Regions from separate parts of the Peribacillus sp. NJ4 genome, predicted to be linked through region 2. Evidence: riboswitches for the same ligand, from Rfam matches in the RefSeq annotation. Region 2 holds a riboswitch; each other region holds the start of a gene.
The links. A riboswitch is a leader RNA that binds a small molecule or an ion and turns the genes downstream of it on or off. The one in region 2 is predicted to bind cobalamin.
Positions count from the first base shown of each region.

Region 1: linked by a shared signal. The riboswitch ahead of QUF94_RS01110 (ABC transporter substrate-binding protein) and the one ahead of QUF94_RS15575 ((2Fe-2S) ferredoxin domain-containing protein) in region 2 are both predicted to bind cobalamin.
Region 3: linked by a shared signal. The riboswitch ahead of metE (5-methyltetrahydropteroyltriglutamate--homocysteine S-methyltransferase) and the one ahead of QUF94_RS15575 ((2Fe-2S) ferredoxin domain-containing protein) in region 2 are both predicted to bind cobalamin.
Region 4: linked by a shared signal. The riboswitch ahead of nikA (nickel ABC transporter substrate-binding protein) and the one ahead of QUF94_RS15575 ((2Fe-2S) ferredoxin domain-containing protein) in region 2 are both predicted to bind cobalamin.

Region 1 covers NZ_JAUCFQ010000001.1:222,853-231,147, forward strand. Annotated here, with positions in the region: tRNA gene QUF94_RS01100 (tRNA-Arg) at 322-395, opposite strand; gene QUF94_RS01105 (polysaccharide deacetylase family protein) at 642-1,481, shown strand; cobalamin riboswitch at 1,569-1,743, shown strand; gene QUF94_RS01110 (ABC transporter substrate-binding protein) at 1,923-2,888, shown strand; gene QUF94_RS01115 (FecCD family ABC transporter permease) at 2,851-3,906, shown strand; gene QUF94_RS01120 (heme ABC transporter ATP-binding protein) at 3,912-5,384, shown strand; gene cbiB (adenosylcobinamide-phosphate synthase CbiB) at 5,381-6,346, shown strand; gene cobD (threonine-phosphate decarboxylase CobD) at 6,321-7,394, shown strand; gene QUF94_RS01135 (bifunctional adenosylcobinamide kinase/adenosylcobinamide-phosphate guanylyltransferase) at 7,367-7,942, shown strand; gene cobS (adenosylcobinamide-GDP ribazoletransferase) at 7,939-8,295, shown strand, end outside.
Region 2 covers NZ_JAUCFQ010000001.1:3,123,240-3,131,534, reverse strand. Annotated here, with positions in the region: gene cbiQ (cobalt ECF transporter T component CbiQ) at 1-447, opposite strand, end outside; gene QUF94_RS15585 (energy-coupling factor ABC transporter substrate-binding protein) at 434-745, opposite strand; gene QUF94_RS15580 (energy-coupling factor ABC transporter permease) at 747-1,490, opposite strand; cobalamin riboswitch at 1,666-1,861, opposite strand; cobalamin riboswitch at 2,065-2,254, shown strand; gene QUF94_RS15575 ((2Fe-2S) ferredoxin domain-containing protein) at 2,404-2,772, shown strand; gene cobJ (precorrin-3B C(17)-methyltransferase) at 2,787-4,442, shown strand; gene QUF94_RS15565 (sirohydrochlorin chelatase) at 4,461-5,420, shown strand; gene cobK (precorrin-6A reductase) at 5,417-6,184, shown strand; gene QUF94_RS15555 (precorrin-8X methylmutase) at 6,200-6,847, shown strand; gene QUF94_RS15550 (cobalt-precorrin-5B (C(1))-methyltransferase) at 6,853-7,986, shown strand; gene cbiE (precorrin-6y C5,15-methyltransferase (decarboxylating) subunit CbiE) at 7,949-8,295, shown strand, end outside.
Region 3 covers NZ_JAUCFQ010000001.1:4,641,420-4,649,714, forward strand. Annotated here, with positions in the region: gene QUF94_RS23175 (YgzB family protein) at 1-173, shown strand, start outside; gene perR (peroxide-responsive transcriptional repressor PerR) at 274-717, opposite strand; gene QUF94_RS23185 (D-2-hydroxyacid dehydrogenase) at 874-1,818, opposite strand; gene QUF94_RS23190 (aminopeptidase) at 1,953-3,077, opposite strand; gene bcp (thioredoxin-dependent thiol peroxidase) at 3,089-3,559, opposite strand; gene QUF94_RS23200 (potassium channel family protein) at 3,622-4,041, opposite strand; cobalamin riboswitch at 4,299-4,490, shown strand; gene metE (5-methyltetrahydropteroyltriglutamate--homocysteine S-methyltransferase) at 4,645-6,951, shown strand; partial or broken gene QUF94_RS23210 (acyl-CoA thioesterase) at 6,948-7,437, shown strand; gene QUF94_RS23215 (ABC transporter permease) at 7,479-8,264, opposite strand; gene QUF94_RS23220 (ABC transporter permease) at 8,269-8,295, opposite strand, start outside.
Region 4 covers NZ_JAUCFQ010000001.1:3,255,027-3,263,321, reverse strand. Annotated here, with positions in the region: gene QUF94_RS16185 (patatin-like phospholipase family protein) at 1-25, shown strand, start outside; gene QUF94_RS16180 (hypothetical protein) at 341-559, shown strand; gene QUF94_RS16175 (MFS transporter) at 1,118-2,416, shown strand; gene QUF94_RS16170 (2-hydroxyacid dehydrogenase) at 2,438-3,424, shown strand; gene QUF94_RS16165 (aspartyl-phosphate phosphatase Spo0E family protein) at 3,910-4,077, opposite strand; cobalamin riboswitch at 4,669-4,857, shown strand; gene nikA (nickel ABC transporter substrate-binding protein) at 5,012-6,643, shown strand; gene nikB (nickel ABC transporter permease) at 6,681-7,619, shown strand; gene nikC (nickel transporter permease) at 7,622-8,295, shown strand, end outside.

The DNA.
Region 1 (8,295 bases), 2.9 Mb from region 2:
TACAGTATTTATCTACCCGGATGGGACAGGTTAAAACATATATTTCAAAAAAATATTACTTTTCTGCGGATATTTATATCGAAAAACATCATTAATTAAAACTTCTCTTTAAACAGAGTCAAAAAGTTTTGAACGAAAATTAAATGGTTAATCTCATAATGTATTGATCGCCGATACTTCCGGCTTTTCTCATACCGGTATCTAGAAATCCGACCTTTACATTGGAAGCCCCTCAAAAGCCTAAATAGGTAAGGCCATACCAACAGAAAAAACCCTGTTACGACGCGGAGGTACCGCATTGTAACAGGGTTTTAAAATTAGCGTCCCAGATAGGAATCGAACCTACGACCTACAGCTTAGGAGGCTGTCGCTCTATCCTGCTGAGCTACTGGGACATATAAAAAAAGTCGACGACTTATTTATTATATTTCTTATAGGCAAACTTTTCAAGTTAATAGCAATAATAATTATGAAAAAAATCATCTAAATGCTTAGCTGGTCTCTTGTTTCTGTATTTCCTTTTTTTTCGTAAAATGGAATACTTTATTATTTGCTGGTTTTCTGGTACTATTATACTAGAAAAAAATAGGAGAATGATAGTGAGAAAATACAGAGTTTTACTGTTTGTGGCATTGCTGGGGATGTTAATTTTACCTGCATGCTCACAAGGGATTTTAGAGGGTATAGGCAAAAAGACGGCTGCGCCGATTGCGGAAGATGACATTGAAGTGGTTGAGGCAGCGGAGAATGGCACCGGACAGGATTCAAAGGACGACCCGGAACAAATCGATACGAGAAACTGGATAAGGGCCGATTCCGCGGTTCAGTTTCCAATATTGATGTATCATAGCATTTCTGAAGGTAATGGCCTTCGGGTTCCAAGAGAGGAATTCCAATCACAAATGACTTGGCTTCGGGAGAATGGTTACTATACATTATCCCCTAAAGAAGCATTCCTCGTTTTAACCGAAAATCGGATGCCAAGTGATAAGTGCGTCTGGCTTACTTTTGATGATGGCTATACAGATAACTACACGGAGGCTTTCCCCATATTAAAAGAATATGATATGAAAGCAACCATCTTCATGATCGGGAAGTCCATTGATAAAGGTCATCACCTGACTGAAACTCAAATGTTGGAGATGAGCAGGAATGGGATTTCGATCGAAAGTCATACTATCAACCATTTGGAGCTGAACCGGATGACGGCAGAGCAGCAAGAATCGGAAATGGTTCAGTCGAAGGAGCTATTCGACCGTATCCTCGATCAGGACACGACAGTAATTTCCTATCCGGTTGGCCGGTATAACGAAGAGAGTCTATGGGTGTCAGAAGAAGCTGGATACAAGATGGCAGTCACCACCGAACCTGGAGGAGCTTCAAGGGACCAAGGGATGCATTCCCTGCATAGGGTTCGGATTTCACCGGGATTATCAGTCGAGGGATTTGCGTCCCTGATTGAAAATGCTTCTAATCACTGAAGGTGGACGGGTCATTTCGAGGCAAGTCAGAAAAATCATATAATAATCGATTCTTACATGGTGTATAATGAAAGGCAGTGAAAATTATATACATATGAACGATTTGGTGTCTTAATGACTTAATAGGGAAGTTGGTGAAATGCCAGCGCGGTCCCGCCACTGTATATGGGAGCCAACGGATGTTTACCACTGTATGAGATATGGGAAGGTGCCGTTGATGATGACCATGAGCCAGGAGACCTGCCAAAATTCGTACACCTGTAACCTACGCGGATGGGAAGGTGTGTGGCAGACCCTAAAGAGTCCGTAATTATATTGTTGCCATACAAGCATCTTCCGTTTAACGGGAGGTGCTTTTGTTTTGGGGTGCATCTTCCGATAATGCGTTTTGTTTATTAGGTGTGAAGAAATTAAAAGAAAAAAAGATTGTGGGGAATGAAAATGAAGAAGATTTTTGGTCTGATACTGGTGATGTTGCTGACTGCAGGTATGATGGTTGGCTGTAGCGAAGCTACTAATGAAGGAAAAGAAAAGCAGGAAACGAATCATGCCAAACAGGAAGTTTTCCCGATTACGATTAAAGATGCAACAGGCGAAAAGGTGACGATAGAACAAAAACCGAAGAAAATCGTTTCGTTGATACCAAGTAATACGGAAGTTGTCTTTGCACTTGGCTTGGGTAAAAAGGTTGTTGGTGTTTCCGACTATGATAATTATCCGGAAGAAACGAAAGAAATTGAAAAAGTTGGCGGAATGGAAATGAACACGGAGATGATTGTCTCTTTGAAGCCCGACCTTGTTCTTGCCCATGCATCCAGTGCCCATAATTCGAATGAGGGTTTACAGCAGCTTAAGGATGCTGGAATTGATGTCCTCGTAGTCAATGATGCACAAAGCTTTGACCAAGTCTATGATTCTATTGATATGATTGGACAGGCAACAGGGGAACATGAAAAGGCAAAAGGAATCGTTACGGACATGAAAACGAAGCTCAAGGATATTCAGGAAAAAGCCAAATCTGTAAAGGAAGCGGATAGGAAGACCGTTTTTGTGGAGGTTTCTCCGTCACCTGAGATATATACACCTGGAAAAAATACCTTCATGAATGAAATGCTTCAAATTATTTCAGCGGAAAATGCAGCTGCTGAATTGGATGGATGGGCAAAAATTGATGAAGAGTCGATGATCGCTGCAAATCCGGATGTCATCATTACAACGTATGGTTATTATACAAAAGATGCAGTAAGTCAAGTGAAGGGCCGAAAAGGATGGCAAGACGTAAATGCTGTGAAGGATGACCAAGTCTTTGATGTCCATTCCGACTTGGTGACCCGTTCCGGTCCACGCTTAATAGAGGGAGTAGAGGAACTTGCCAAATCAGTCTATCCGAACCTATTTGACAACTAAATGGACGATTGCTTATTTGATTGCGTTATTATTTTTGTTATTCGCAATGACGATAGGCATTTCCTTTGGTTCGGTGCCAGTACCGATTCCTGTACTTTTACAAATTATCGGCAAGGAGATTTTTCATTTACCGATTTCAGCTGATCCGGATGTAATGCTTACGAATATTGTGATGAACATCCGCTTGCCGCGTGTGTTGCTAGCGGGTTTTGTTGGGGCATCACTTGCGATTTCGGGAGCGGGATTTCAGGGCCTGCTCCGGAATCCGCTCGCTGACCCTTACACATTAGGTATTTCATCAGGAGCATCAGTCGGTGCTGTATTGACAATATTCTTGAATATATCACTACCATTCATCGGCTTATATACTCTTCCGGCATTGAGCATCGTATGCTCAGTGCTCACGATGTTCTTCGTACTGGCTTTTGCAAAAAAAATGGATCGATCGATGAAAGTGGAAACGATCATTTTAACGGGAATCATTTTCAGCTCGTTTTTAAGTGCCTTCATTTCATTGATGATTGCGCTGACTGGTGATGAATTAAGACAAATCATCGGCTGGCTGATGGGAAGCGTTTCAATGCGCGGATGGAATTATATTGCAATCATTTTGCCGTTTTTTATTATTGGTTCGTTGATCTTGATCATGAATACGAGCGAATTGAATGCGATGACTTTCGGGGAAGACCGGGCAAAACACTTAGGTGTTAATGTTAAGCGGCGGAAAATGTGGATTTTGATAGCCGGTTCGATGTTGACAGGGGCAGCTGTTGCCGTTTCAGGGGCGATTGGCTTTGTAGGATTGGTCATTCCTCATTTTGTCCGAAAGATTTGGGGACCTGACCATAAACATTTGCTTCCGTTGTCATTGCTGGTAGGAAGCGGATTCCTAATATTGGCGGACTTTGTAGCACGGTCGATCATTGCCCCATCGGAACTGCCGATCGGGGTGATCACTTCACTTATCGGGGCACCCGCATTCGCGCTGATTTTATTAAAGAGACGGAGAGAAGGGTAAGATGGATGCTTGAAGTTAAAGGGTTAACAGGTGGATATGACAACAAAGCTGTTTTGGACTCTGTTACTTTTGATGTACATAAAGGGGAATTATTCGGGATTCTTGGCCCAAATGGCAGCGGAAAAACGACGCTTTTAAGTATGCTTAGCGGGGTGCTCGATTATAAGGGCGGAAGCATACGGATAAGAGGAAGGGATTTGAAGGATTATTCGTCAAAACAACTTGCACAGGTCATTGCTGTGCTCCCTCAGCATTCCTCATTAGCTTTCTCATATACGGTAAAAGAGACGGTCTCACTTGGGCGATATGCCCATCAAACAGGTTGGTTCCATAGTTGGTCCGCAGAAGATGAAACGATTGTCCAACGGGTCATGGAACAAACGGGAGTAGCGGATTTTCACGATCTTCAATTTGAACGATTATCAGGCGGGGAGAGACAAAGGGTCTTATTGGCACAGGCACTTGCCCAAGAACCGGAAATCCTTTTTTTGGATGAGCCTACGAACCACTTGGATCTTTCCTATCAAAAGGATCTTCTTGATCTAATGAGGAAAATGGCAAAAGAGCAAAAGTTGACCGTTATTTCAATTTTTCATGACTTGAATTTGGCTGGGTTATATTGTGATCGGCTTATGTTGCTTGAAAAAGGGAAAATTTTGGTTGTGGATGTGCCGAATGAAGTGCTCCGACAGGAACGGATTCAGGAGGTATATCGTACGACGATCGAAAAACATCCACATCCCGCCCTTCCGAAACCGCAAATGTTCATCGTTCCGGAAAAGCATGGCAATGATACTATCCCATTGGAAATTGATGATTCTTATCTGACAGTCGGATCTGAAATTATTCAATTGAATTCCCCGATCCCGCTTAGAACGATGTCTTCTGGAGTGACTGGTTCGGGGACGGGATGGCATAAATATTTCGTGAATAGGCATGTCCATCATGGATATGATTGCGAGGATCATCATGTTGAAATGGCTGACTATTTAAAAACTCATGGATTTGACCCGCAGCAAACGGTAGGGATGATGACGGCTGTCTTTCTCGATACGGTTGCCTTCAAGTTATTAAGAGCTGAAGATTTCTCGGTTTTTATCATCGTGACCGCTGGTGTAGGGAATGCCATCGACGCATCTTTAGCTGACCGACATTCTTGGAGTTCCGCTCCAGGAACGATAAATACATGGATCTTCATAAATGGGCATTTGGCAGAAGAGGCTTTCATCCACAGCATAGTTACTGCGACCGAGGCAAAAGTAAAAGCGCTTCATGATTTGCATGTCTTGGATAAGGTGACAAATACATGTGCAACAGGAACATCGACAGACAGCATTTTGATTGCGGCAACTCAAAGAGGGGCAAAGCTTCAATATGCAGGCACCATCACTCCGTTAGGGAAGCTGATCAGCCGCGGTGTATATGATTGTACAGTGGAAGCATTAAACAATAATCGGAAACGGATTGAGGATTTATGATTTACCATCATCTTATTGCGGTTACGCTGGCGTTTTTCCTTGATCTATTAATTGGTGATCCGCCAAATTGGCCGCATCCAGTCAAATGGATAGGAACGATGATAAGCAAGTTGGATCTGGCATTCAATAGAGGAACACATAAGAAGCGGAATGGACTCTTCATGTTGTTCATCGTCTTATCGGTGGTGTTATTGATAACTGGTCTTACCGTCTATTTGGCTTATCGTATCCATCCGCTTGCAGGTATCCTTTGGGAAGCTGTTGTCATTTCCACTACGATAGCTCAGAAAGGCTTGAAGCAAGCTGGAATGGATGTTTGCCATCCGTTGAATCGAGGGGATTTTCCTGAAGCGAGGCTAAAGCTTTCCTATATCGTGGGCCGTGATACTGCGGATCTTGATGAATCCGAAATAGTCAGGGGCACCGTGGAAACCGTAGCGGAAAATACCAGTGATGGGATTACAGCCCCGATGTTTTGGGCAGCCATTGGCGGTGCGCCGCTCGCGATGATGTACAGGGCGATTAATACCTGCGATTCCATGGTAGGGTACAAAAATGATAAATATGGGCAATTTGGCTGGGCTTCAGCCAAGCTCGATGATATCGTCAACTGGATTCCCAGCCGCCTCACCGGGCTCCTGATGTTGCTGAGCTCGAAATCCGGCTATCATGGATTTGGTGCTAGATGGAAGATATTATTCAATGATGCAAAAAAACATCCAAGCCCGAACAGCGGGTGGTGTGAAGCAGGCGTTGCTGCCATTTTGGGAATACAGCTTGGAGGCCGGAATATGTACAAAGGAATTGTTTCCGACCGTGCGAGGATGGGAGTTCCGCTTGTTCGATTGGAAGCAAAACATATACCAAAAACGATTACCATCATGCATCGGTCATCTTTTCTATTTCTACTGATGCTATGGCTAGGGGGACTTATTCTTGACATTACCTTCTCATGGCTCTAATCCTCATTATCTTTACGAAGCGCTGGAAATCGAAATGCCTGAATCGGTTCTCGACTTCAGTGCTAACATCAACCCATTGGGTCCGCCTTTACGCATAAAGGAACAGTGGTCTGGGTTTTTCGAAGGAATCCTTCAATACCCAGATCCGCATGCCATTGAGCTGACAAAATCGATCGCAAATAAAGAAGCTCTTCCAGAGCAATCCGTTTTGGTGGGTAACGGTGGTGCAGAAATAATCATGTTGGTTGCGAACAGATTAGCCAATCAAAGGGTGTTAATCATTCAGCCTGCATTTGCGGAATATGCAGAGGCTTGTTTGGCGGCAGGGTGTGAGGTCGATTTTCATCAACTTAATGCACCTGAGTGGCAACTTGACTTGGATCGATTGATTTCACGGTTACCCGAATATGATGCAGTTTTCTTGTGTACCCCTAATAATCCGACGGGTGTTTCATTTAAGCGGGATGAAGTTAGGGAATTGATCATTGAATGTCAAAAAGCGGATTGTCTGGTTGTCATGGATGAGGCTTTTTATGATTTTACGGAAGATGCCTTTACTTATGCTACTTTAATCAATGTATTCCCACATTTACTCATTCTAAGATCAATGACTAAAATCTTTGCCATTCCGGGTTTAAGACTAGGCTATTTGCTTGCGGCACCGGATATCATAACTCAGGTAAGAACTTATAAACCGCATTGGAGCGTCAACCATGTGGCATTGGAAGTAGGGGGAATCTGTCTTGCAGAAGAAGAATATATGAGAGAAACAAGAGACTATATTCAATTGCAAAAGCAGAAACTATTCCGGTTTTATGAGGAGCAAGGATTGATTGTCTCCAATAGCACAGTTAATTTTTATTTAGTGAAAGATGAATCCTTATCCCTTTTCCCTTTTTTGCTGAAAAAAGGAATCGTACCGCGCCATACCTATAATTTCCCGGGTTTGGATGGAAAGTGGCTTCGGTTTGCAGTGAAGAGTGAACATGATAACGAAGCACTGATGGAGGGGGTAAGACAGTGGAGAAAGCAAGGCTCTGTTTTATAACCGGGGGTGTCCGTTCCGGAAAAAGCAGTTTCGCAGAAAGAAAAGCCCTGGAGTATGCATTCCAAATGGATGGGAACTTGCATTACCTCGCCTGTGGCCGTGTCAGTGATGTTGAAATGGGTGACCGCATCCATAGGCACCAGAAACATAGAGAAAGCAGCCCAATTGCCTGGCAAACTTCGGAATACGCAACGGATATTACAAGAATAGGAGCGGACATTAATCAGGATTCTATAATCCTGCTCGATTGTCTGACAACCCTGCTTGATAACGAACTATTTGGCCCTGGCATTCCGCTTGAAAAAGAATTTTTAGATAGTGTTTTTTCAAAAATAATAAACGGGATCAATGAGATAAGAAAACAATCCAGCTGTTTAATAGTCGTGAGCAATGAATTGGTGCAAGAACCGATTTTCCATAATGAATTCCTCCATCTATACGGAAAAACACTAGGTCTGCTTCATCAAACGATTGTCGGGCAGGCCGATGAAGCCTATCTTGTTGAATCGGGAATACCATTGCGGAAGAAAGGGTGCATCCAGGAATGAACGGAGCGATCGGATTTTTAATTAACCTGCAGTTCTTTACGATTTTTCCAATAAAGAAACAGCTTCCGATGGAGAAGAAATATATTCACCGTGCCATTCAAACCTTTCCATTAGTCGGTCTTTTACTAGGCTTGATATTGGGTGGTGTTTTATATGCACTAGTGGAATGGACCCCATTGTCCTCCCTTGCGATTGCCTTTTTCCTTTGGTTTTTGACGATGGCATTAACTGGAGGTTTGCACCTCGATGGTTGGATCGATGCAAGTGATGCTTTTTTTTCCTATCAGGATAAAGAGCGTCGATTGGAAATCATGAAGGATTCAAGGACAGGTGCATTCGGTGTCATCTCCGTC
Region 2 (8,295 bases):
AAGTTTTCGCAGTACGGATAGAATGACGGTAATGGGTGTAGTCAAGGTTAAGAAATATAAACAGCTTATACTGCTAAATACGACAGTGATCAAATTGATCACTGTACCAATGCTGCCATCGCTGATGAAAATTTGCCAATTTCCGACTTTCCAGGACCACCAAATATTCGGCATCGAAGTAAATGTACTGGAGATAGAAAAAAGGATGGTAAGTGTGCCTGATAATAGAAAGAATCCTGGTAATAAGAGTAATTTCAGATAATACGAAAGCGGGATTTTTGCCACAAAAAGGATTAAAGCGCTCATCACCATAAAAGTGATGAGCGAAACGGCCAAATCCCTTACCGTTAACGAAAACAGCATAAGGGAGAGTGCAAAAATCATCTTTTCCAACGGATGTACATCCTTTAGCCCATTGAAATAGGCATATTTATCAATGAGTAACATGTTTCGATTTTTCGTTCATTTCTTGTTTGGTTTGTTTTTTCCTTTGTCTCATTACGCCAATGAAGTATCCAATGAAACCAGCTCCGATTGCAGCTTGCAGCGCAAATAATAAGCTCTCGGTTTCTGCACCTGGCGGCTCCCAAATACTATTGAACCAAGGCTTGTATTCCGGCTGGATTTTAGTGATGGCTTCTTCAGCTTCGCCGTCGGCACCGCCAAATTCCGTTCCTTGCTGGGTGATTAACGGTATGGTGGCAAGAATGACGACCAGGAAAAGCAGCAATAAACTTTTTTTCATGTTAACGGGCCTCCTTAGATAAAACTCGCAGCAATTTCAATTCGCCTAGATTGTATTTTTTCAGGAAATTCATCACAACCACTGTCAATAATCCCTCGCTGATTGCCAAGGGAATTTGGGTCAGGGCAAATATTCCTGTAAATTTATTGAATGAGGCCATGAATCCACCTACCTCGGATGGAAAAGCAAGTGCAAGTTGAACGGAAGTTACCACATAGGTTCCTAAATCGCCAAAAGCAGCTGCCAAGAAAACGGCCAGCGAAAAAGACCACCCCAATTTAGTTGCGCCCTTGAAGACAAAGTAAGCAATGAAAGGTCCGCATACAGCCATGGAAAATGCATTGGCCCCTAATGTCGTCAATCCTCCGTGAGCCAGTAGAACAGCTTGAAATAATAGAACGATGGAGCCTAAGACACTCATGGCCAATGGCCCGAATAATATGGAACCTAAACCAACTCCGGTAGGGTGTGAAGAACTTCCGGTAACGGAAGGGATCTTCAAGGCAGATAATATGAATACGAATGCACCCGATAGACCGAGCATCATTTTTGTTTCTGGGTTTTCCCTTACTTTGGACCTAATGGACCGGTAACCCAAGATTAGAAATGGAAGGGTCACGGCCCACCAAAATATGGCCCATTCAATTGGTAAAAAGCCCTCCATGATATGCATGGCCATCGCACGTTTTGGGACAAGAAGTAGTAAAATGACAAAATAAAGAATTTTCCAATTGACTCTTTTCATTCTTTCTCCTTTCAACACCTTTAATTTTTCTGATCAAAACTTTAGAAGAAAAGCGGCGCCCAACATAAAAAGCACTTCTCTCAAAAGAAAGAAGTGCGTAATGAACAGGAATTTTGCAGCATAAACCAATATGGGTCATTCTACCTGGTCCGCACACCCATCCTCGTAGGTTGAAACAGTTTCACGCTTCATGGCAGGTCTCCTGGCTTAGGTTCATCGTCCCGTTACATCCTTCCCATCTCATTTGACAGTGGATTAATGTTAACGTAATAGGACTTCCCTTTACAGTGGCGGGACCGCTCCGGACTTTCACCGGCTTCCCTTTTAAGCTGAATTCCGAGAAATTCAACACCATAAAACTTATGTAATTATTTCGAAAATTCTCGTATAGTGTACCATAAAGAAATAATTTCAGCTACACTCTCTTTTTTTTTTTTTGACTAAGAATGCAGAGAGGAAAGGCTTATGGCTGGATTTACACTATTAAACTTTTCTAAACAGTCGGAATAAACTATTGAATTTTGCTAAAGTTGTTATATGATAGATAAGGTTAGCTATAATTGTATAATAAAACCAAATATTTCATTTTAAAAGTGCTCTTGTGTGAATATGCAAGGGATAATAGGGAAATCGGTGAAAATCCGATGCAGCCCCCGCTACTGTAAACGCTGATGAATTTGTCGATAACCACTGGCTTAAAGCCGGGAAGGGACAAAGTAAAATGAAGCGTAAGCCAGGAAACCTGCTTTTGAAATTGTATGATACTTTTCGGAGGGAAAGGTAGAAGGACTATGACGATTTTGGGAGATTCAGCATATTTGCGGAGGGCTCCTCATTCATATAGTTTTTTAAACCTTGACTCTTATGTTAAGGTTTTTTATTTTGCCTTTTCCCTGAACTCAGGAGGAAGAAGATGACTACTTGGAACTTGAAGGGTACAAATACGCATTTGTTGATTTGCAATGGAAGCAGTTGCATGAAAAAGGGCGGGGAAGAAGTAACTCAAGCGATTCGCGATGAAATTACTTCAAAGGGACTGGATTTGAAAATTCATACAACCAGGACACGCTGTAACGGAAGATGTAAGGATGCCTGCGTTGTGATTGCCTATCCCCAAGGGAAATGGTATAGAGTGGATACGCCTGATTTCGGTCGGGAGATTGTCAGCAATATCGAAGATGGGGAATATGTTCCACAGATGATCTACCAATTCAGTGATGGGGAAATGACGCCTAATCCGGATTTTCCTGCTCATACGGGTATTTCAAAGAACAAATCGTAAAAGGAGATGTCTTAATGAGTACAAACGGTAAATTATTCGTCGTGGGCTTTGGACCAGGGAATTTTGAACACATTACCAAACGTGCTGTCGAAGCCCTTCAAGAAAGTGACTACATCATTGGTTATAAAACTTATGTTGAACTCATTCAGGGACTGCTTACAGATCAAACGATCATTAGTACGGGGATGACTGAAGAGGTATCACGTGCTCAGGAAGCAGTAAAACAAGCGGAGTTGGGAAAAAAAGTGGCTGTCATTTCCAGTGGGGATGCCGGAGTGTACGGGATGGCAGGGTTGGTTTATGAAGTATTGATTGAAAAAGGTTGGAAAGAAGAAACTGGAGTGGGCATTGAAGTCATTCCTGGTATTTCTGCAATCAACTCTTGTGCGTCTTTACTTGGGGCACCAGTCATGCACGATTCGTGTACGATCAGCCTCAGTGATCATTTAACTCCTTGGGACCTAATCGCTAAAAGGGTGGAAGCAGCTGCAATGGCTGATTTTGTCATTGCGCTTTATAATCCGCGCAGCGGCAGGCGGACTAGGCAAATTGTTGAAACACAGAAAATTCTCCTTCGCTACCGTTCGCCAGATACACCTGTCGGGTTGGTGAAAAGTGCTTATCGCGATCGGCAGGATATTGTCATAACCAATTTGAAAGATATGTTGAATCACGATATTGGAATGTTGACCACCGTCATTATCGGTAATTCATCCACTTTTTTATACGATGACAAAATAATCACACCAAGAGGCTATCAGAGGAAATATACATTGAATTCGGAAAAGCAAACATTGAAGCCGCATCAGCGTCTGCAAAAAGAAGCGGAACCGTGGGCATTAGATCAAGAAGCCGATTCCATGCAAGAAACCTCTACGAAGTCTGCTGGAGGAGTTGGATTACTTACAAAAGCTCCAGAAAAGAAGTCCACTTCTTTTGAAATGGCAATGGAAGCCTTATCAAGAGTGAAGGGTCAAACCGTTCAGCAATCCATTAAGCCGATTGTCCAGCAAAAAATGGAGTCGGTATTCGAACTTGCCGTAAGTCCAGGTGTGGCAAATAAACAATTCACTCCCAAACAAATGATGACACTTGCGGAAGTTGTCGGGGAAAAGGGAACGATGGAATACACGCCAAATCATAAGATCGTTTTAAAGATCCCGACAACGGACGCGGAAGTCATTACGGGGAAATTGCAATCAGCAAACTTTCTATTATCGCCGATTGGAGATGTACTGACGTTAAAAGCCTGTGATTTCTGTGATGGTGAAAAAGCGGAATCCATACCATATGCGGATGAAATACACCGGGTGCTTGGCGGAATGAAAATGCCTAAGGAACTGAACATCGGATTTAATGGGTGTGGAATGGCTTGTTATAGTGCCGTGATGGATGACATCGGGATTGTCTTCCGAAAAGGGAAGTTCGACTTATTTCTTGGAGCTAAACCGGTTGGAAGAACGGCCCATCCAGGTCAGCCGGTAGCTGAAGGCATTGAACCGGAACGGCTTGTTGAATTGATTACGGACATTGTCGGGGAGTATAAGCAAAATGCCCATCCAAATGAGCGGCTTTTTAAATACTTCAAACGTTCAAAAAAGATACAGAATTTTTCTTATCAGGACATTGCTCCCAAAATAAACATAGAGCCTGCGCCTTGTGAAGACTAATCAAGAGGGGGAAAGTAAATGAAAGCAGTTTTGTTTGTAGGACACGGAAGCCGCCTGGCTTCGGGAAACGAAGAAGTCGTTCATTTTATTAAAAATATGATTCCGGCAATGGATGACAGTTTTTTGGTAGAAACGTGCTTCCTGGAATTTGCGACACCGAATATATCAAAAGGCATTGATAATTGTGTAAAACGAGGGGCTACGGAAGTTATCGTCATACCGATCATTTTGTTGCATGCAGGACATTCGAAATTACATATCCCAGCTGAAATAGAGGATGGGAAAACCAAATATCCAGAAGTGAAATTCACATATGGACAAACGATCGGGGTCCACCATGATGTATTGACGATCCTGACAGACCGACTTGAGGAAGCCGGCTTCGATACATCCTCGGAACAGGCTGAGACAGCAATATTGCTAATTGGCCGAGGGGGCAGTGATGCTGATGCAAATAGTGATATATATAAAATTTCACGATTATTATGGGAAAAATTAAACGTTAAATGGGTCGAAACAGCGTTCATGGGTGTAACGGACCCGCATGTTGATGAAGGCATTGAACGATGCATCCGGTTGGGGGCAAAAAAAATAGTGATGCTGCCATATTTCCTCTTCACGGGGGTGTTAATGGAAAGAATGGAGGATATGCTGAAAGGCTATCAAGAGCAATATCTTGATCGGGAATTTATTTTGGCGAAGTATTTTGGGTATCATCCAACCTTACAGAACATTCTGCAAGAACGAGTAATTGAAGCTAGTGAAGGCAGATCAAGTGGGGCACGTGATTTGGAAAACTATCGAAAATATGTCGAGGAACATGGACATGCCCACCATCATCACCATCACGACCATCACGACCACGACCATCACGACCATCACGACCATCACGACCACGACCATCACGACCATCACGACCATGACCATCATGACCACGACCATCAGCACGATGGGCAAGAGGTGGGTACGTCAAAATGATTTTGTTCTTGGCGGGTACAAGTGATGCGCGGGAATTAGCGATTGAGATGCAGCAGGTGGGATTCAAGGTTTTGGCAACTGTTGTAACCGAGTCGGCGGCGAAGAGTTTGCAAGATGCAGGGATATCCACCCGGATTGGCCGATTAACTGCAGAGGATATGACCTCTTTAATCTCTGAAAAAGGTTTTCAGGCTGTAGTTGATGCAAGTCACCCATTTGCGGAAGAAGCATCCAAAAACGCTCTTAACGGAGCAAAGGCAGCAAATGTTCCTTATATTCGTTATGAGCGTGAAAGCCAACGGTTTCAGAATGACAAATTGATAGTTGTCCGTGATTATGAGGAAGCTGCCAAGCTGGCTGCTGCAAAACGGGGAGTCATCATGCTCACGACCGGAAGTAAAACCCTAGCGGTGTTCGCAAAAGAATTGGTAGGGCTCGAGAATACCAGAGTCATAGCAAGAATGCTGCCACGCATGGATAATATGGAAAAATGTGCGCAGCTAGGCATTGAACAAAAAAATATCGTTGCGATTCAAGGTCCATTTTCCAAAGAATTAAATAAAGCCCTATATAAACAGTATGGCGTCACATTGATGATAACGAAAGAAAGTGGCAAGGTCGGTGCGGTTGATGAGAAATTGGAAGCCGCGTTGGAATGTGGAATAGAGACGATTATGATATCAAGGCCAGATGTTGACTATCTAAATGTTCATTCCAGTTTTGATCATGTCATTGCCGAGTTGAATAATCAGTTGAATAAATAATAGGAGGAATGCAAGATGGATTTTAAAACGGATTTCAAACCACTAACGGTAGATCCAGACAAAATATATGATTATAGTTTTTCAATGATAGCTGAAGAAATGGGCGATCATGATTTTTCTGAGGATGAATGGAAGATCGTCCGCCGGGTCATTCATGCTTCAGCTGATTTTGAATTGGGAAGAAGTGTCATCGTCCATCCAAATGCCATTCAAGCTGGTGTGGAAGCCATTCGCAAAGGGAGACATGTCATTGCGGATGTGCAAATGATCGAGAGCGGTACAGGCAAAAAAAGATTTCAAAAACACGGCGGGGACGTTCATTGCTACATTTCAGATCCAGATGTGATGGTCGAAGCAAAACGTTTGAATACGACAAGAGCGATCATTTCGATGCAAAAAGCCGTAAAGGAAAATGAAGGGGGCATTTATGCCATTGGCAATGCACCTACAGCTTTACTTGAGCTCATTCGCCTTATTAAAGAAGGGATTGCAAAGCCGGACTTAATTATTGGAATGCCTGTTGGGTTCGTTTCTGCAGCGGAATCGAAAGAGGAACTGGCTAAGATCACAGAAGTGCCATTCATTACGAATATTGGCCGAAAAGGTGGAAGTACTGTCACGGTTGCAGCATTGAACGCAATTTCCCTTTTAGCTGATAGTTAATAAACATGGAAAAGAAAGTAAAAAAGGATCCCTCACAAATGCGCCATGGGTATACGACGGGGGCATGTTCGACAGCCGTGACTAAAGCGGCATTGACCGCTTTGATAACGGGGGATGCCCTTGAGGAGGCTACGATTTCCTTGCCTATCGGCCGTGATGCCACTTTCACCATTGAGAGATATGATATATCGGAAAATTCGGTTAGTGCAGAAACGATTAAAGATGCCGGAGATGATCCAGATGCCACCCATTTAGCACATATCATTTCTACTGTCAGCTGGTCGGATGCACCTGGGATCATCTTGGATGGAGGGATTGGTGTGGGGCGAGTGACCAAACCCGGGCTTCCCGTTCCTGTAGGGGAAGCGGCCATTAATCCTGTACCGCGCAAAATGATATTAACCACTGTGCAACAAACCTTGGAAGAATTTAAGATTAATAGAGGAGTGAAAGTCGTTATCTCCGTGCCTGCAGGTGAAGAAATAGCGAAAAAAACATTAAATGGCCGCCTTGGGATTGTAGGAGGCATTTCCATTTTGGGAACAAGGGGCACCGTCGTCCCTTTTTCCAGTTCCGCCTATATGGCAAGTATCATCCAGGCTATCAGTGTCGCCAAGGCGAGTGGGTGTGAGCATCTTGTCTTAACCACTGGCGGGCGCAGTGAAAAGTATGCAATGGGCCTTCTTCAGGATTTACCTGAGGAAGCCTTTATTGAAATGGGTGATTTTGTAGGCTTCTCACTTAAGCAATGTAAAAGGCAGGGAATTAAAAAGGTATCACTGATCGGTATGATGGGGAAATTTTCCAAAGTTGCCCAAGGTGTGATGATGGTGCATTCAAAAAGCGCTCCGGTCGACTTCGGTTTTCTATCGGAAATAGCCCAAAGCGTCGGAGCTGAAGATGATCTTGTTCTTGAAATCAAGAATGCAAATACAGCGTCACAAGTCGGGGATATGATGTCAGCAATCAATAATTTTGATTTTTTTAATAAACTATGTGAATCCTGCTGTCACTCTGCTATAAAGCAAGTGAAGGGTGGCATTGAAATGGAAACGGCGATTTATTCGTTGAAAGGACAATTACTGGGAAGGGCTGTTGGAATTGAGTCAATCGATGAAATTAATCGGGATAGGGGATAACGGTCAGGAAAGCTTACTGCCTCAATATGCCCAATGGATAGAAGAAAGTGAAGTGCTGGTCGGGGGTGAGAGGGTCTTGTCCTTCTTTCCGAACTATTCTGGCAAGAAGATTGTCATAAAGGGCGGTTTGAAAAAAGTGGTAGAACAACTGCAGGATGAAACTCGTCCAACTGTTGTCTTGGCTTCCGGTGACCCATTGTTTTATGGAATGGGAGGCTATCTTTCCAGCAAAATCAACATGGAGGTTTACCCATATTTCAGTTCCATTCAGCTTGCTTTTGCAAAAATGGGTGAAAGCTGGCAAGATGC
Region 3 (8,295 bases), 1.5 Mb from region 2:
GAATGCTTTCTACAAAAACGATTCAGGTTGTCTGTCCTAACTGCAGCAAACCTACAAAAATATTAGGGCGTGTAGATATTTGCATGCATTGTGAAGAACCCTTGACCCTTGACAAAAAGTTGGAAGGCGAAGAATTCAACGAAAAATATAATCGCAAAAGCCTGCATGATTAGAGGGATTCCAGCTAACTGATTTACCTATCATGAGACCTTAACAATTGTATCATTTCTTAGAGACATGAAAAAAAGTTCCAACCAAGTGGAGGAACTTTTTTTAATGCGTTTCTTTTTTCGCACAATCCGTACAGTCGCCGTAGATTTCCATCCGATGGTGACTGACATTGAACCCGGTGACTTGTGCTGCGAAATGCTCGACTTCATCCAATGCAGGATAGTCGAAATCCACAATTTTCCCACAGGTTTGACAGATTACATGATAATGATTTGTCGTTACGAAATCAAACCTGGCTGAAGAATCACCATAAGTAAGTTCTTTTACCAAGCCTACCTCCCGGAAAACACGCAGGTTGTTATAAACTGTCGCCACGCTCATATTCGGAAACTTGCCTTCCAGCGCTTTATATATATCATCCGCGGTAGGGTGGGACATGGAGCTTATCAAATACTCAAGTATCGCATGGCGTTGAGGAGTTATTCTTACACCGGTATCTTTTAGGGAATCCAACGCTTCTTTTAACTGAACTTCAGACACCGTCATCCACCTCGTTTTCTCATTAAGTATGAATTCTTAAATTGTAATATTTATAATTAGTGTACCTTTTATTCGTTGAATTTGTCAATAATTCAATGGTTTTACCATTCTTTTTTATTTTATTCATCACCGCTTTGAATCTTTCCCATTTTCGTATTGTATTTAGTATCCCCTCGATAAGTCGATTACGTTGATGAAGTCTTTTCCAGCTTTCAGGTATTCACGCATGTTTTTTTCGAATATCGCAAAGGTTCTTGGTAAATATTCTCCGCTTTTACTTGAAAGATGCGGTGTGACCGTAACGTTTTCCATCTTCCAAAATGGATGCCCTTTTCCTAAAGGTTCCGGATCAAATACATCCAAGATGGCATGAGCCAATTCCCCTGCTTCCAATGCTTCGATCAACACTTCATCGTTAATAAGATCACCGCGGCCAATATTCACGAATACGGCGGTTTCTTTCATTGCTTTAAAGTGTTCTTTTTGCAGAAGGCCCTTGGTTTCGTCAGTACTTGGCAGGACGGATACGATGTAATCGGCGTCCGGTACGGCTTCCAATATATTATCCAGTGTATAAAGGTGATCGATGGACTCCACTGGCTTCCCGCTCCGGTTCACCCCCATTGTCGTCATCCTAAAGGCTTTCCCCAAACGGGCCACTTCTCCTCCAATTGCACCGGCACCAAGAATGAGCATCTTTTTGCCATTCAATTCCCCAACTTCAATTTTTCTATGCCACAGTTCTTCCCGTTCATTCTTCATAAGCTGTTTCAATTTCTTTTCATATTGTAAAAGCATCCCTATCGTATACTCGGCCATTGGGATTTTATGAATGCCTCTTGCGTTCGTCACCAAAATGCCGCGTTCCTCAATGGCTTTAAAAGGCATTAATTCCAATCCTGCACTCATGACCATTATCCATTTTAAGTTCGTCGCGTTCCCAATGATTTCTTCATTTAAATCCTCACCGTATGTAATCAAGATTTCCGCTTCATTAAGTGGCTCATCCGTCCATTCTTCTTGATAAATAAAGTTCAAATCAGGAAAAGCGTCCATCATCTTCGTTTGGATGCTTTCATTCGGAATGATTGTTGAAAGTATTAACATGTTTATCTCTCCCTTTTAATTAACATAAAAAAAACACGGGCTCTGTGTGTCCCGTGCAACTTTCTCTGAGGAGGTATTCCCTTAATAAAGCATATTCAGGTGTCCCCTTTTTGAGTTGGACAAAAGCCTTAGCCTTAATAAAAAAGGCTTTGTTTTAATGAATTTGGGTTTAATGCATGTAATTCAGGCAATATGAAAACACCATCCCTTCTGATCAGCACATCGTCAAAGTAGATGTCACCACCGCCATATTCAGGACGCTGGATCAAGACCATATCCCAGTGTATAGATGAACGGTTTCCATTATCCGCTTCTCCATAGGCAAGTCCCAGAGCCAAGTGCAGACTTCCGCTTATTTTCTCATCGAACAATGTATCGTCCATAGGTTCCAATATGTATGGATTGATTCCAATTGCGAACTCCCCGATAAAACGGGACCCTTCATCGATATCCAGAATCCGGTTCATTTTGGCAGGTTGATTGGAAATGGCTTTAATGATTTTCCCCTTTTCAAGGTTTAATTCCATGTCACTAAAGGTGATTCCTTCATAGGTTGTAGGTGCGTTGAAGGATATCCTTCCATTGACGCTCTCTTTTATGGGTGCCGTAAACACTTCCCCATCAGGTAAATTCTTTTTTCCGGCACATATGATGGCCGGCATACCTTTGATGGAAAAAGTCAAATCTGTCCCCGGTGAAACGATCCTGACTTTGTCAGTCCGTTCCATCAATTGCTTTAACGGTTTCAATGCCGCCTCCATTTTCCCGTAATCCATAGTGCATACTTTGAAAAGGAAGTCTTGGTACCTGTCGAAGTTCATGCCGGCTTTTTGCGCTGATGCGTTGGTGGGATAATTAAGTAAGACCCACCGTCGGTTGTTTACATAGAAAAGAGTGGGAGAATTCATAGCTTCCCCTTGAATACGGTGCCTCTCGATGGGAACATCAGTCATTTCCACGTCGTTTTCTTCACTGGTGATGATGATGACCGCATCGATATCCGTATACTTCTTCAAAGCCCATTGCGATGATGTTTCAAGTTGTTCCTTCACATTCCCTTGTAACAGATGTCGGCTAATCTCATCGTCTTCGAGTTCTATATATGGATAAGCACCCACTCTGTATATTTCATCAATCAGCTCTTTCAACAACGGTTTCGTGTTGATATGGCCCCGGATGAGGATTCTCTCTTTTGGCTGTAATTGTATCGAATGATGAATCAGCCTGGCCGCAAGCTTCGTTATTCGTTCATCCTTCATCTGCCTGTCCCTTATTTTTCTAGGTCTCGAAGAGTTTCAAGCGCTTCTTCGACGTGGCCTTTGACTTTTACTTTACGCCATTCCTTGACTATTTTACCTGCCTTATCAATCAGGAAAGTTGAACGTTCAATGCCCATATATTCCTTGCCGAAATTCTTTTTCAATTGCCACACATCAAATGATTCAGCCGCTTCATGGTTTTCGTCAGCTAGCAGCAGAAAAGGCAATCCATGTTTTTCGATGAATTTTTCATGACGTGCCGCCGGATCTGGGCTGATACCAATGATGACAGCGTTCAATTCCTCGAATTGTTCATTGTGGTCCCGGAAATCACAGGCCTCCGTCGTGCATCCTGGCGTCATGTCTTTTGGATAAAAATATAAAACGATGTATTTCCCTTTAAAATCCGATAGGGAAACCATTTCACCATTGTTTGCAGGGAGTTGAAAATCAGGTGCTTTTTCTCCAATTTTAACAGTCATATTGAATCCTCCATTTCCTTCATTATGGTAAGAGTACCCAATAATCGAAAGAAACACAACTTTCATTTATCCTTCCTCTCTTTATGCTCCAGATCGATCACCGTCCGAATCACGAACGCTGCCGGGAGTGTGTACCCGATGAAAGCCTGAATGGTAGCTATCATCCTGCCCATGCCAATTGGGGCTATATCTCCATACCCTACAGAAAACATGGTCATTGCGCTAAAATAAAAAGAAGTCTTCAACTGTTCATAGAACGTGCCATCCAATCGATTGCCCATATCAAGAATCACCGAATGATTCTGAAGCTCGTATAATAAATAAATCAGTGCAAATCCAACTAATATCGTCGCATATAAATTGCCAAGCCACAGCATATCCTCCAGAGAAAACTTCTTTCCTCCCGACTCAACAAGAAATAACGTCCGAATGCTCATCACCATGCAAAAAATGATTCCTGCAATCAAGATGTAGAAAGTCATCCCCTACGCCCCATTTCAAAACGCCACTTCCTTTATACATACTCCCTGTCCTAACAATATATTCTTTTTTAGGAACAGACTTCAGCCTTATCACTCACACACCCTAAAGGCATTTGTCAAAAAAACGGGAACGTTTCCCGATTTTTTTCATGTTGACCCTTTTGGTCGGATATGTTAAGATTGTCTAAATTTTTATAATAGTTTTTATTTTATAAATATTTGGTGCCTGCAATCAGTTTATCAGCGGGTTTAGTGAAATTTCATATGTGGAAATAGGTTCCTAATTTTCATTAGGATTAAAAGGGAAGCCCGGTTTGATTCCGGCACGGTCCCGCCACTGTAATGGGAATGTTAGCGCCATCCAATATGCCACTGGTCCACGGATCGGGAAGGCTCGCTGCTAATGATATTCCCTAAGTCAGGAGACCTGCCTATTTCGACAACACTGTTTTAACCTACGGGAGATAGGGAGGTGTTAGGGACCTTATAATTATAAGGGGCATTCTGCATGTCTCTTTATTTTAAGCATTTCTAACTTTCTCTTATTGACGGTTAGGGGTGCTTTTTTTATTGTTTTTAAACAAATCAAAGGAAAGTAGGAGGATGAGAATTTTGAAAAGCAGTAATTTGGGGTACCCGCGAATCGGGGAAGATCGTGAATGGAAACGTACATTGGAAGCATATTGGTCCGGGAAAATCGATGAACCAAAATTCACGGCACAACTAAAGGCCATCCGTTTAGGCAACTTACAAAAACAAAAAGATCAAGGCATTGATATCATTCCTGTCAACGACTTCACTTTCTATGATCAAATGCTCGATATGTCCGTCATGTTCGGTCTTGTTCCTGAACGTTACTCTGCCTATGGAGGCGGAAGCGTTCCCCTTTCCGTTTATTATTCAATGGCTCGCGGGAACAATGATGAGGTCGCTTCCGAAATGACGAAATGGTTCAATACGAACTATCACTATATCGTCCCTGAATTAAAACTGCCACAGCTGACTTTAACAGAAAATAAACCACTTGTAGCATATCGGGAAGCCAAGGAAAAGCTAGGGATTGAAACGAAGCCCGTGTTAATCGGACCTTATACTTTCATCTCCCTTTCCAAAGGCTTCAAAAAACAAGATATCCCTGGCATAATCCTGAGCCTGCTTCCCCTATATACGCAAATCCTGCAAGAGTTGGAGCACGAAGGCGTGAAGTGGGTTCAAATGGACGAGCCTTCTCTTGTTTCATCCATTTCCAAAGATGATATGCAAACTGTTACTTACCTCTATGAAAAACTGAATGAAGCAGCACCAAACCTGAACATCATGCTGCAAACATACTTTGATGCCGTGGAACACTACCAAGAAGTCATCGAATTACCAGTTCAGGGAATCGGTCTTGATTTTGTACATGATAAAGGAAGGAATCTAAGTAATCTTGAAGCATCCGGCTTCCCGAAGGACAAAGTGCTTGGTGCAGGTGTGATAGATGGAAAAAATATTTGGCTTTCTGATTTATCGAAAAAGATTCAATTGATCGACACTCTAAAGAAAAAAGTAGCCGAAGACCAAATCTGGCTTCAACCCTCTTGTTCCCTGCTTCATGTTCCAGTGACCGTTCGTAATGAAACCGCCGTTTCAAAAGAAGTGAAAAAAACCCTTGCTTTTGCCGATGAGAAACTTGAAGAAATAACACTTTTGGTCAAAGGGAATAATCAGGGCTTTGAAGCAATCGCCGATAAGGTCGATGCTAATAAATTAACGGTTCAGACGTTAGCTAGTTCAAATGCACGGAATCATAAGAGTGTACAATCCAGTGTCGAAAAGGCTAAATCAGAGCATGTTGGACGTCAGCTGCCATTTAAAGAACGTTACCAAAAACAACAGGAATTTTTCAAATTGCCTTTTCTACCTTCAACAACGATCGGTAGTTTTCCCCAGACATTTGAAGTTAAGCAAGCACGCGGGAAATTCAAAAAAGGAGAATGGAGCGCTGCGCAATATGAAACATTCATTAACGAAGAAATCGGCAGGTGGATCGACATTCAAGAAGAAATCGGCTTGGACGTTCTCGTACACGGGGAATTCGAACGGACGGATATGGTTGAATACTTCGGTCATAAGTTAGGCGGATTTGTCTTTCTAGAAAAGGGCTGGGTACAATCCTATGGGTCTCGCTGCGTAAAACCACCAGTCATTTATGGTGACATCCATTTCATCGAACCGATGACAGTCAGGGAAAGTGTATACGCACAATCACTGACGAAGAAGACCGTAAAGGGAATGCTTACAGGTCCTGTCACGATTTTGAACTGGTCATTTGTCCGTGATGATATTTCCAGGGAGAATGTTTGCTACCAGCTGGCACTTGCTTTGGAAAAAGAAGTCATTGCATTGGAATCGGCTGGAATCAAAATGATCCAAGTTGATGAACCTGCACTTAGGGAAGGTCTACCATTGAAAAAAAGCGATCGCGATGAGTATTTGAACTGGGCTGTGAATTCGTTCTTGATATCCACATCAAGCGTGGAGGATACAACGCAAATTCACACGCATATGTGCTATTGCGACTTCAACAGTTTCATGGATGTCATTTCTTCCTTGGATGCCGATGTAATTTCCATCGAAACATCCCGTAGCCACGGAGAGCTTGCTTCCGCATTCGAGGAAAAAACGTATGAAAAAGGTATTGGCCTGGGTGTGTATGATATTCACAGTCCCCGAGTTCCAGCAGTGGAAGAAATGGTCGATATGATTGAACGGGGCATCAAAGTATTGGATAAAGACCAGTTTTGGATCAATCCCGACTGCGGCCTGAAAACAAGGGGTATCCCGGAAACCGTCGCTTCCCTGAAAAACATGGTCGAAGCAGCAATAATCGTCCGTAAAAATCTTTTAGCCCAAACAACAGGCAAATGATTGAAAAGGAAAGCGGCTTATCAAATGCCCATCCACCACAGCAGTCACGGACTTTCCTAACCGACCTTGTTTTTCCACCGGATACGAATCATCATTATACCATCTTTGGCGGGAAAGTAATGGCTTATGTTGATAAAATAGCCTGTATTTCAGCTATGCGCCATTGCCGAAAACCCGTTGTGACTGCTTCAAGCGACTCTTTTTGATTTTTTGGCCCCCATCAAGACAGGGGACGCAATTAACCTTGAAGCTTATGTCACTTGTGCCCATCGCACATCAATGGAGGTATTCGTGAAAGTGGAGAGTGAGAACTTATTAACAGGTGAAAAGCAGCTTACGGCACGCGCTTTTTTAACGATGCTGGCCATTGACGAAAACGGTAAGCCGACAATCGTACCTCAGGTCATTCCGGAAACGGAAGAGGAAAAGCAGCAATATGTTCAAGCACAAGCAAGATATATTGAAAGAAAAAATAAACGCAAATAAACAAAAAACCCTTCAACATGAATACTGTTGAAGGGGTTTTTTTAGTTTCCTGCCCCACGGTACCTCTTCACTCCTTGATTCCATATGAAAACGGATATCATGAAAAAGGCAACCCCGATTACAGGTGTGGCAAATGCATATGCATACCACTCTTCTTTTCTAAGGAAATAAGATGCCGGATAAACACCAACAAACGCGAATGGCAGCACCCATGTAAGGATAAAACGAATGACCTTATTATATATATCAACAGGATAGCGACCGTAGTTCCCGATATTGTACATCATTGGCATGATGGATGTTTTCGCATCCGACCAGAACCCAATGCTTGCTATTGCTACGAATATGGCTGCATAAGCAAGGGCCCCTCCTATTGCAAAAATGATGAAAAGAATCGGGTCATACCACGCAAGCTCCAGATCCAATGAAGCCCCCGAATAGAATATAATGATCAAACCGGTCACAACGCCAAACAACGATTCTAGCTCGATTCTTTCTAAGATGACTTGAAAGAGGCTATGTATCGGTCTTGTTAATATCCGATCCATTTCACCTTTGACGATATAGCGATCATTAAAATCCCAGATGTTGAAAAAGGCTGAAAAAAGGGCGAATGGGATAAGGAAGAATCCATAAATGAATATGATTTCTTCACGGCTCCACCCGCTTAAAAATTGGGTATGTCCAAAAACGACTAAGATAAATACCAGATTCACGACCTGATTCAGCAGGTCAGATAGGATTTCCATGAAGAAATCGGCTCTATACTGCAATCTTGTTTTCATATACTGACTCACATATTGAAAAAACATCGATACATAAAACATCCCGTCAACCTCCTTGAATAATCAGCTGTTT
Region 4 (8,295 bases), 130 kb from region 2:
GATGCAAAGAGTAAAAAATAAGTAGGAGAAACATTACCCTATCTTTTCAAAAGGGTGAAAGAGTGGGACAAGGAGCTGTTACAACGGCTCTTTTTCTTATTGAACTAACGATCAATAGTTTAATATGAGGCATAGTTGCCTTGAGCTTAAAAGCAATAAATGGAAATACGAAATCATAAAAAATTAACAAGAGATATTATTTTAGAATTTTTTAAATGGATAAACGGAAATAAAAGATTAAAAAAAGAAAACAACGTTGGAAGAAATATATACCATAAATGAATTCCCTTACCAGATTCAGGAGATCGATCAATCGAAAAAATCGTTTCCGCTATAAATTATGAAATTTAATGAACAGATCCTAAAAGGAGAAGAGATAGGAGTAACTCAATGTCACTGTGAGGATTGGACGATGAGCCAGCCCTTCATAAAAAATATAGTTGTAGTAAATGTGCGAAGGGATGGAATCTCCAAAACAAATGAAAACAGTATTCCGGGTGCTTATCAGGAAGTAGTGGAAGCTCCGTTAACCATCCTAGCTTCCATTAAGATATTGTAATACCAATAGAAAAGTGGATTCAGCAGTGCCAAGCGAACAATTAATGTCCCATTTATCTGGTAAACTACATACTGCTTTATCAGGTACGTCTATAGACGTCCCGCATGTATCAGGAGCGCTTGCTTTTCTTATAGAAAAATAATAAAAAAACTTAACCGCCGGTTAACGTTGCCCGAGATTTTTGAGAGACAATGGTCTCTAAGCCCTTCCGGTAGCAAAACTAGAGATGGAAATGAATCGTGGGCTAAAGTTTGTTATGATTTTACTATTCAAAAAACCGTCAATCAATTTTCGCCATTTGGCATAAAACGTTAACTAGGAATATAATCCTGAAAATAAGAATAAAGATTGACAATCACAAATCCTCATAATACGATACTTTACAGAATAAACAGAATTATCTTTTTTTATTTTTTGTCATAAAACAAAAACTGAGTTTTATATTATAAAACAAAGACCTCCTTGTATATACATATTATCTAAGCGTGAACTCTGGCTTTTTCTTATTTTGGAAACGCTGCCAATTATGGCGTTTTATATAACAAGGGGGGATAAGGTATGGAAGCAAGAGTGGAAACAAAGCAAGAAAAGCCATTAAATATTGGCCGGAAATTTCGCTGGACAGTTGTCATCTGGTTATTGATTGGAGGAATAATCAACTATCTTGATCGGGCCAACCTCTCCATTGCAGCTCCCGAAATGATGAAGGAACTCGGACTAAGCGTGACCGAAATCGGGTTGTTGGGAACCTTTTTTTCTTGGAGTTATGCATTAATGCAGCTTCCTTCCGGATGGCTGATCGATCGGTTCGGGACCAAAAAGGTGTATACAATCGCGCTTATTTGGTGGAGTGGTGCGACCATTTTAACGGGAGCCGTTCATAAAATGAGTTCATTTATTGCTGCACGGATTTTACTTGGAGTGGGAGAAGCACCTTGTTTTCCTACGATGGCTAAGATCACATCGTATTGGTTCCCTAAAAAGGAACGAGGCTTGGCAACTGGAATTTGGGATTCTTCGTCCAAATGGGGACCAGCCATTGCACCGCCACTTCTCGTTTTCATTATGGTGACTTTTGGGTGGAGAGCGTTGTTTTATATAACGGGTGTGATCGGCATCATCTTCGCAATCGGTTTTGTTATTTTTTATAAAAATCCTGAAAAAAGCCAAAAACTTTCCAAGGAGGAATTTGAATACATTAAGTCGGAAGGTGGTGGAGTAGAGAAAGGCATTCAATCATCAAACATAAAATGGGGTTCGTTATTTAAATATCGAAGCGTGTGGGGGATGATTCTGGGCTTCTTCTGTACCATTTGGATCTGGAATATTTTCCTTGTCTTCCTTCCCCTTTATTTGTTTGATGTCCATCATGTCTCACTTAAAGAAATGGGTATATATGCTGGTATTCCTTGGCTTGGCGGAATCTTTGGCAATATTTTCGGAGGATATCTTACTAAAAAATTGGTTGACAAGGAAATTACTACACCTATTAAAGCAAAGCGTGCCTTAATTAGTATATGTGCCATCTCGGCCGCAATTGTTGTATGTGCAGTTCCATTTGTCAAAGGGCTCGCTATTACCTTAACATTACTGACCCTTGCTCTTTGTTTTATTTCTGCCATTACAGGCAGCGCGTGGGCACTTGCCGGTGACATTGCCCCTCCTTCTATGGTTGCTTCTGTAGGTGCAATTCAGAATTTTGGCGGTTATTTTGGTGGAGCCTTTTCCCCTGTTGTGGCAGGCATGATAGTGGATGCTACTGGCTCTTACTCTCTTGCCTTTATATCTGGCGGTTTAATCGCCGGATGCGCCGCAATCTGTTATTGGTTTATTGTAAAACATCCTATTCAAGAATAGTGTAACCGAGGAGGACATAAATTGATGCCAAAAGTGTATATTGCAAGACCAGTACCGGCCGAGGTAGAGGCATATATTTCGAAGTATTGCCAGTATGAAAAATGGAATGGCGCTGAACCCATTACCAGAAGCCAGCTGTTTAAGCAAATTTCCGATGCGGAGGGACTGCTCATCACCGGAGAAAAAATAGATGATGAACTTCTGGACCATGCACCATGTCTAAAGGCTGTCAGCAATATCTCGGTAGGCTACAACAACTTTGATCTAGAGGCAATGAAAAAGAGAAGCATAATCGGTACAAATACACCTGATGTTCTCGATGAAACCGTGGCCGATTTAGCTTTAGCCTTAATGCTCTCAGCAGCCCGTCGTATAACGGAACTGGACAAGCTTGTAAAGGATGGCAAGTGGGTAAATAAAGGCGATGAACCCCTCTTTGGCGTTGATGTTCATGGAAAAAAATTGGGCATCATCGGTATGGGGAGGATTGGGGAATCTATTGCAAGACGAGGAAAATTCGGTTTTAACATGGAAGTTTTATATCATAATCGGCGAAGGAAATTCGAAGTGGAGGAAACGCTCAGTACAACCTATTCCTCTTTAGAGCACCTTTTACGGGAAGCCGATTTCGTTCTTTTAATGGTCCCTTATACTCCGGAAACGAGGCATCTTATGGGACGGGAGCAATTCGCACTGATGAAAAAATCTGCGATCTTTATCAATACATCCCGCGGTCAGACGGTGGACGAAAAGGCCCTCATAGAAGCACTGCGAACTAAGGAAATCCTTGCAGCTGGTTTGGATGTATTTGAACAGGAACCCGTATCGCCTGACAATCCGCTTTTAGCCATGCCGAACGTGGTTACCCTGCCGCATATAGGTTCTGCTACTTATCAAACACGATTTGATATGGCCATGCTTGCGGCGAAGAACCTGGTTGCAGCGGTTACTGGAAGGGAGATAGGCAATGTTGTCCCTGAATTGAAAGGACTTCAGTCACTAAAATAGTAAAATTCATTAACTCAGCAGAAATATTAGGTTGTCCATGACAATTTAAATGAATCGTTGATACTCACACCATTCATAAACTTAGATGAGATAGATTGTTTGTTATTAAATGCAGGACATAAAAGAAAAATTCGATAAAAAGGCATCCATTCATTTTGGATGCTTTTTAATGGGGAGAAAGAATGTGATCAAAATGACCCTAAACAATTTGTTCACGGCACAATTCCAATAAACAAAATAAAACGTAGAAAACTAAGAAGCATTAGGTAAGAAGGGATGATCATTTAAATAAATTTTACAGAAAAAATAAGTCCAAGAGTCCAAGAAAAGAATACGAGGTGATTAAGTAAAGGAAATATGCTGCATGAACTGCACAGTGATTATTAAAAGTAATTTCAAAATAACTCCGGGGGTAATAGTTCCTGCAGTTGTAATGATCCCATGAAGTATTAGTAGAAAAATCAAATCAGGTTTCATTCCGGCTTTTAGACATATTCTAAACCAATTGATTCTTTTTCATGCCCAAGTAAATTCAACAGTTTATCTAGTTCCTGGCTTTTATGTAATGTTTTTGAGGAAGTAAATCCATATATCAATCCCGTAGTTATTAATTCTTTCGTCAATATCTCAATTTTTTCATGTAATTCTTCCATACTCTCCAATGTAGAATCCCTCAAGTACTTTCTTTTTTTGTTATGAATCTATTATTACATAAATTAGGTTGCTTTCAAATGAAAAGTGAGTGTTCACTTATAAAAAATAGCTTATTCGGGAGGGAGGCAATACAAATCTGAAAATGAAAAATCTACACACTATCATTCATATATGTCGTTACAAATAACTGTTTGTATAAGATTATTGCCTCCGTACAAAACGAACCGTTAAAAAACATCAGGATCTTAATTTGATATGGCATAAATTTGCGATAAGGAATATAATTTGTATTAGGTAAACTTTTGATTTTATTTTCATATAGTTAATATCCATTTTTAGAGAGTTGTAATCGTAAAACCGTATAATATAGGAGAGTTTTTAATATTTGTTAAATTCTTAAGAATAGATATTTATTCTCCTTTTTACTAACTGTTTTTGGTTTATTGCTAGGATGGAAATGATTAGTTGCTGAGTTTATCAAAAATTAATTAGAGATGAAACTATTAAAGTGTTAAGAAGCATCAAAAGGTTTTGACTTAATAATTTTAAGATGGACAAGCTCTATATTTTACTGAAGATGAGGGAAAATTTCATATTTTATTGGAATGGGTATATTCGTTTAATAGCGAATATTTAAAAGGGAAGCCGGTGCAAAATCCGGCACGGTCCCGCCGCTGTAAGGGTGAGTCCTATGCAAGAAAGTCACTGGATAATATCCGGGAAGACGCATGGAGATGATGAACCTAAGTCAGAAGACCTGCCTGTTCTAGAAATGCTGTTAACCTACGGGAGATAGGGAGGTGTTAGAGTGCTAGAAGACGAATTTGTTCTTAATATATAAGCATTTCTGACCTTTAAATCTGGTTGGAAATGCTTTTTTGTATTTCGTGATTTTTCAAATAGTTAAAATTCCATAATTGAAGGTGAGAAAGCATGTTTATAAAACGGTCTAATTTATTCCATTCTTTTGTTGGACTACTAGTAATATTCACAATCTTAGTTACAGGTTGCAGCAACACAACAATAGATCAAGAAAATACATCAGATAATGAAAAGCAAAAAGTTGTTACTTTTTCATGGCCTGGGGATATAGGTGACTTAAATCCACACACATATTTTCCGAATGAGTTTTTTTCCCAGGCTATGGTATATGAATCCCTTGTTTATTACGGTAAAGGTGGAGAAATTCAGCCTTGGCTTGCGGAGAGCTGGGATATATCGAAAGATGGAAAAGAATATGTATTCCATCTAAGAAAAGATGTTAAATTTTCCGATGGTTCGCTATTTAATGCTTCAATCGTCAAGAAAAACTTTGATACCATTTTAGATAATCGCAAACAACATGAATGGGTGGGATTAATTAACCAAATCAAAGGTACAAAAATAATAGATGAATATACTATTAAACTTATTTTGAACAACGCGTATTATCCAACTCTTCAAGAACTAACTTACATCAGACCTTTGAGATTTGTAGGAGAAGCTGCTTTTCCTGACAGCCAAAACACATTTAAGGACGGACTCAAGTCTCAGATTGGCACAGGACCGTGGGTATTGAGCGAGTATAAGAAAAATGAGTTTGCTGTTTTCAAAAGGAACGAACATTATTGGGGCACTAAGCCTAAAGTAGATAAGGTGGTTGTTAAAGTCATTACTGATGGAGAGTCAAGAGTGTTAGCTTTTGAGAAAAAGGAACTCGACTTTATATTTGGAAACGGGGTCATCAGCCAAGATTCATTCCAATTTTTGAAGAATTCAGGGCAATATGAAACCAAATTGTCAGAACCTACAGCTACAAGAACGCTGCTTCTTAACTCAAACAGAGAAGCGACTAAAGATCTTAAAGTTCGGTTAGCTCTCCAACATGCTTTTAATAAACAAGCTGTTATCGATAAGATCTTTTATGGTATGGAAAAAAAGGCTGATACTTTGTTTCCACCTATTTTACCTTACACGAAAATTAATATAGATCCATATGAGTATGATGCAGAAAAAGCAAAAATGTTATTGGATGAAGCTGGATGGAAACAAGTGAAGGGGAAACCATTTAGAGAAAAAGACGGAAAAGAATTGCAATTGGAATTACTGTTTAATAGTACAGATAACATCCAAAAGTCAATCGCAGAATTTACACAAGGTGATTTTAGAAAACTGGGAATAGATGTTAAGTTGACCAGTCAGGAAACTAATACTTTTTGGACAACGGCATTTCAAGGTAAGTTTGATTTATTATTTACAGCAACATGGTCAGTACCGTTTGATCCACATTCCTATTTAGCTTCTATGACGACTAATTCGGAAAATGGTAGTCCAGATTATAACGCTCAATTAGGGTTGCCAGTAAAAAAAGAAATAGACCAGAAAATTAAGAAGGTATTATTAACTACTGACGAGGAAGATAGAAAAATACTGTATTCAGATATATTAACGACATTGCACGAACAAGCCATTTATTTACCGATATCTTATCAGTCTAATATAGCGGTGTATCAAAAAAACATTAGTGGAGTAGATTTTTTACCTCAAGAAGCTGAGGTCCCTTTAACTTCAATTGATGTTAATTGAAATAGGGGATACTTAAAAACAACTTAAGGAGTGCTACATGGGTTGGTTTATTTTTAAACGTCTCACAAGTTTAATTCCAATATTATTCGGAGTTTCGCTCATTACTTTTATCTTGCTTCACTTAATTCCTGGAGATCCGGCAGTAGCTTACTTAAGGGCGTCACATATTCCTCCTACGAATGAGACAGTGGCAGCCCTTCGAGTTGAGCTTGGTTTAAACAAGCCTTTATATGTCCAGTATTTTGGATGGCTGGGAAAAGTGTTGCAATTGGATTTAGGGATGTCTTACGTGTCCAATAACTCCGTATGGGAAGAAATTGTGATACATTTCTTCCCAACTGTTCAATTAACATTTGCTTCGCTTATCTTAATTGTTGTCATCAGTTTACCTATAGGCATGATTTCTGCTATTTACAAGGGGAAATTTGTTGATCAGTTTAGCAGAATAGCAGCCTTTGTAAGTTTCTCTATGCCAACCTTTTGGTTTGGGTTTCTTTTGATCTATTTTTTATCTGTAAAGTTAGATTTATTTCCTGTATTGGGAAGGGGGACCTTGGCGCATCTAGTGCTTCCTTCCTTGACATTGGCTTTTGCCTATATAGGGACGTATATGCGATTGCTTCGAGCTAGTATGCTAGGAAATTTGAATGAGCCATTCGTTGTGTATGCTAGAGTGAGAGGGTTACGCCAAAGACTAATCGTTATCAGGCATGTCTTAAAAATGTCCTTATTACCTGTGATAACTGGACTTGGAATGAGCTTCGGGAACATGCTAAGCGGAGCGGTCATTGTTGAAACAATTTTTTCTTGGCCCGGCATGGGACAGTTATTTGTCACATCTATTTTAAATCAAGATTATCCAATGATTCAGGGGTGTGTATTGTTTATGGGTGTGATCTTTGTGGTCTGCAATCTTCTTGTGGATCTTACTTATTCTTTCCTGGATCCCCGTATACGCTGGGAAGGAGAGAAATAAGAATGGTGCAAAACATGAAAAGAATGCTGATGACACATATGCTAATGATGATCAGTATCATGATTATTTCCTTCCTGACAGTATTGGCTCTTTTTGCTCCTTTTTTGGCTCCTAATGATCCGAACTTGATTGATATCGTTCAGAAGCTGCAAGGGCCCTCCTCTCAGTTTCCATTGGGGACTGATCATTTAGGGAGATGTATATTGTCCCGATTAATCTATGGAACACGAACCTCGTTGGGAACAGCTTTCCTTGTCATGGGATTAATGATGATTATTAGTATCCCACTTGGTATTTATGCAGGCTTTATAGGGGGTAAAGTTGATTATCTCTTCATGAGAATGTGTGACATTCTCATGGCATTTCCAAGCTTTCTGCTGTCCTTAGCTTTAATCGGAATTTTAGGATCGAGTCTTGGCAATCTGATCTTGGCGATGGTGCTTGTCCAATGGGTTTTTTATGCACGCGTCATTCGAGGAATGGTTCTTAGTGTAAAGGAGCAAAACTTTGTCTTAGCAGCCAAAATATGCGGGACACCAATGAGAGTCATTGTCATCAAACATATTTTACCTGCCATCATTTCTCAAGTTGTTGTATTAATCTTTATGGACATCGGAGGAGTTATTTTAGCAATTTCTGGACTCTCTTTTCTTGGTCTTGGCATACAACCGCCAGA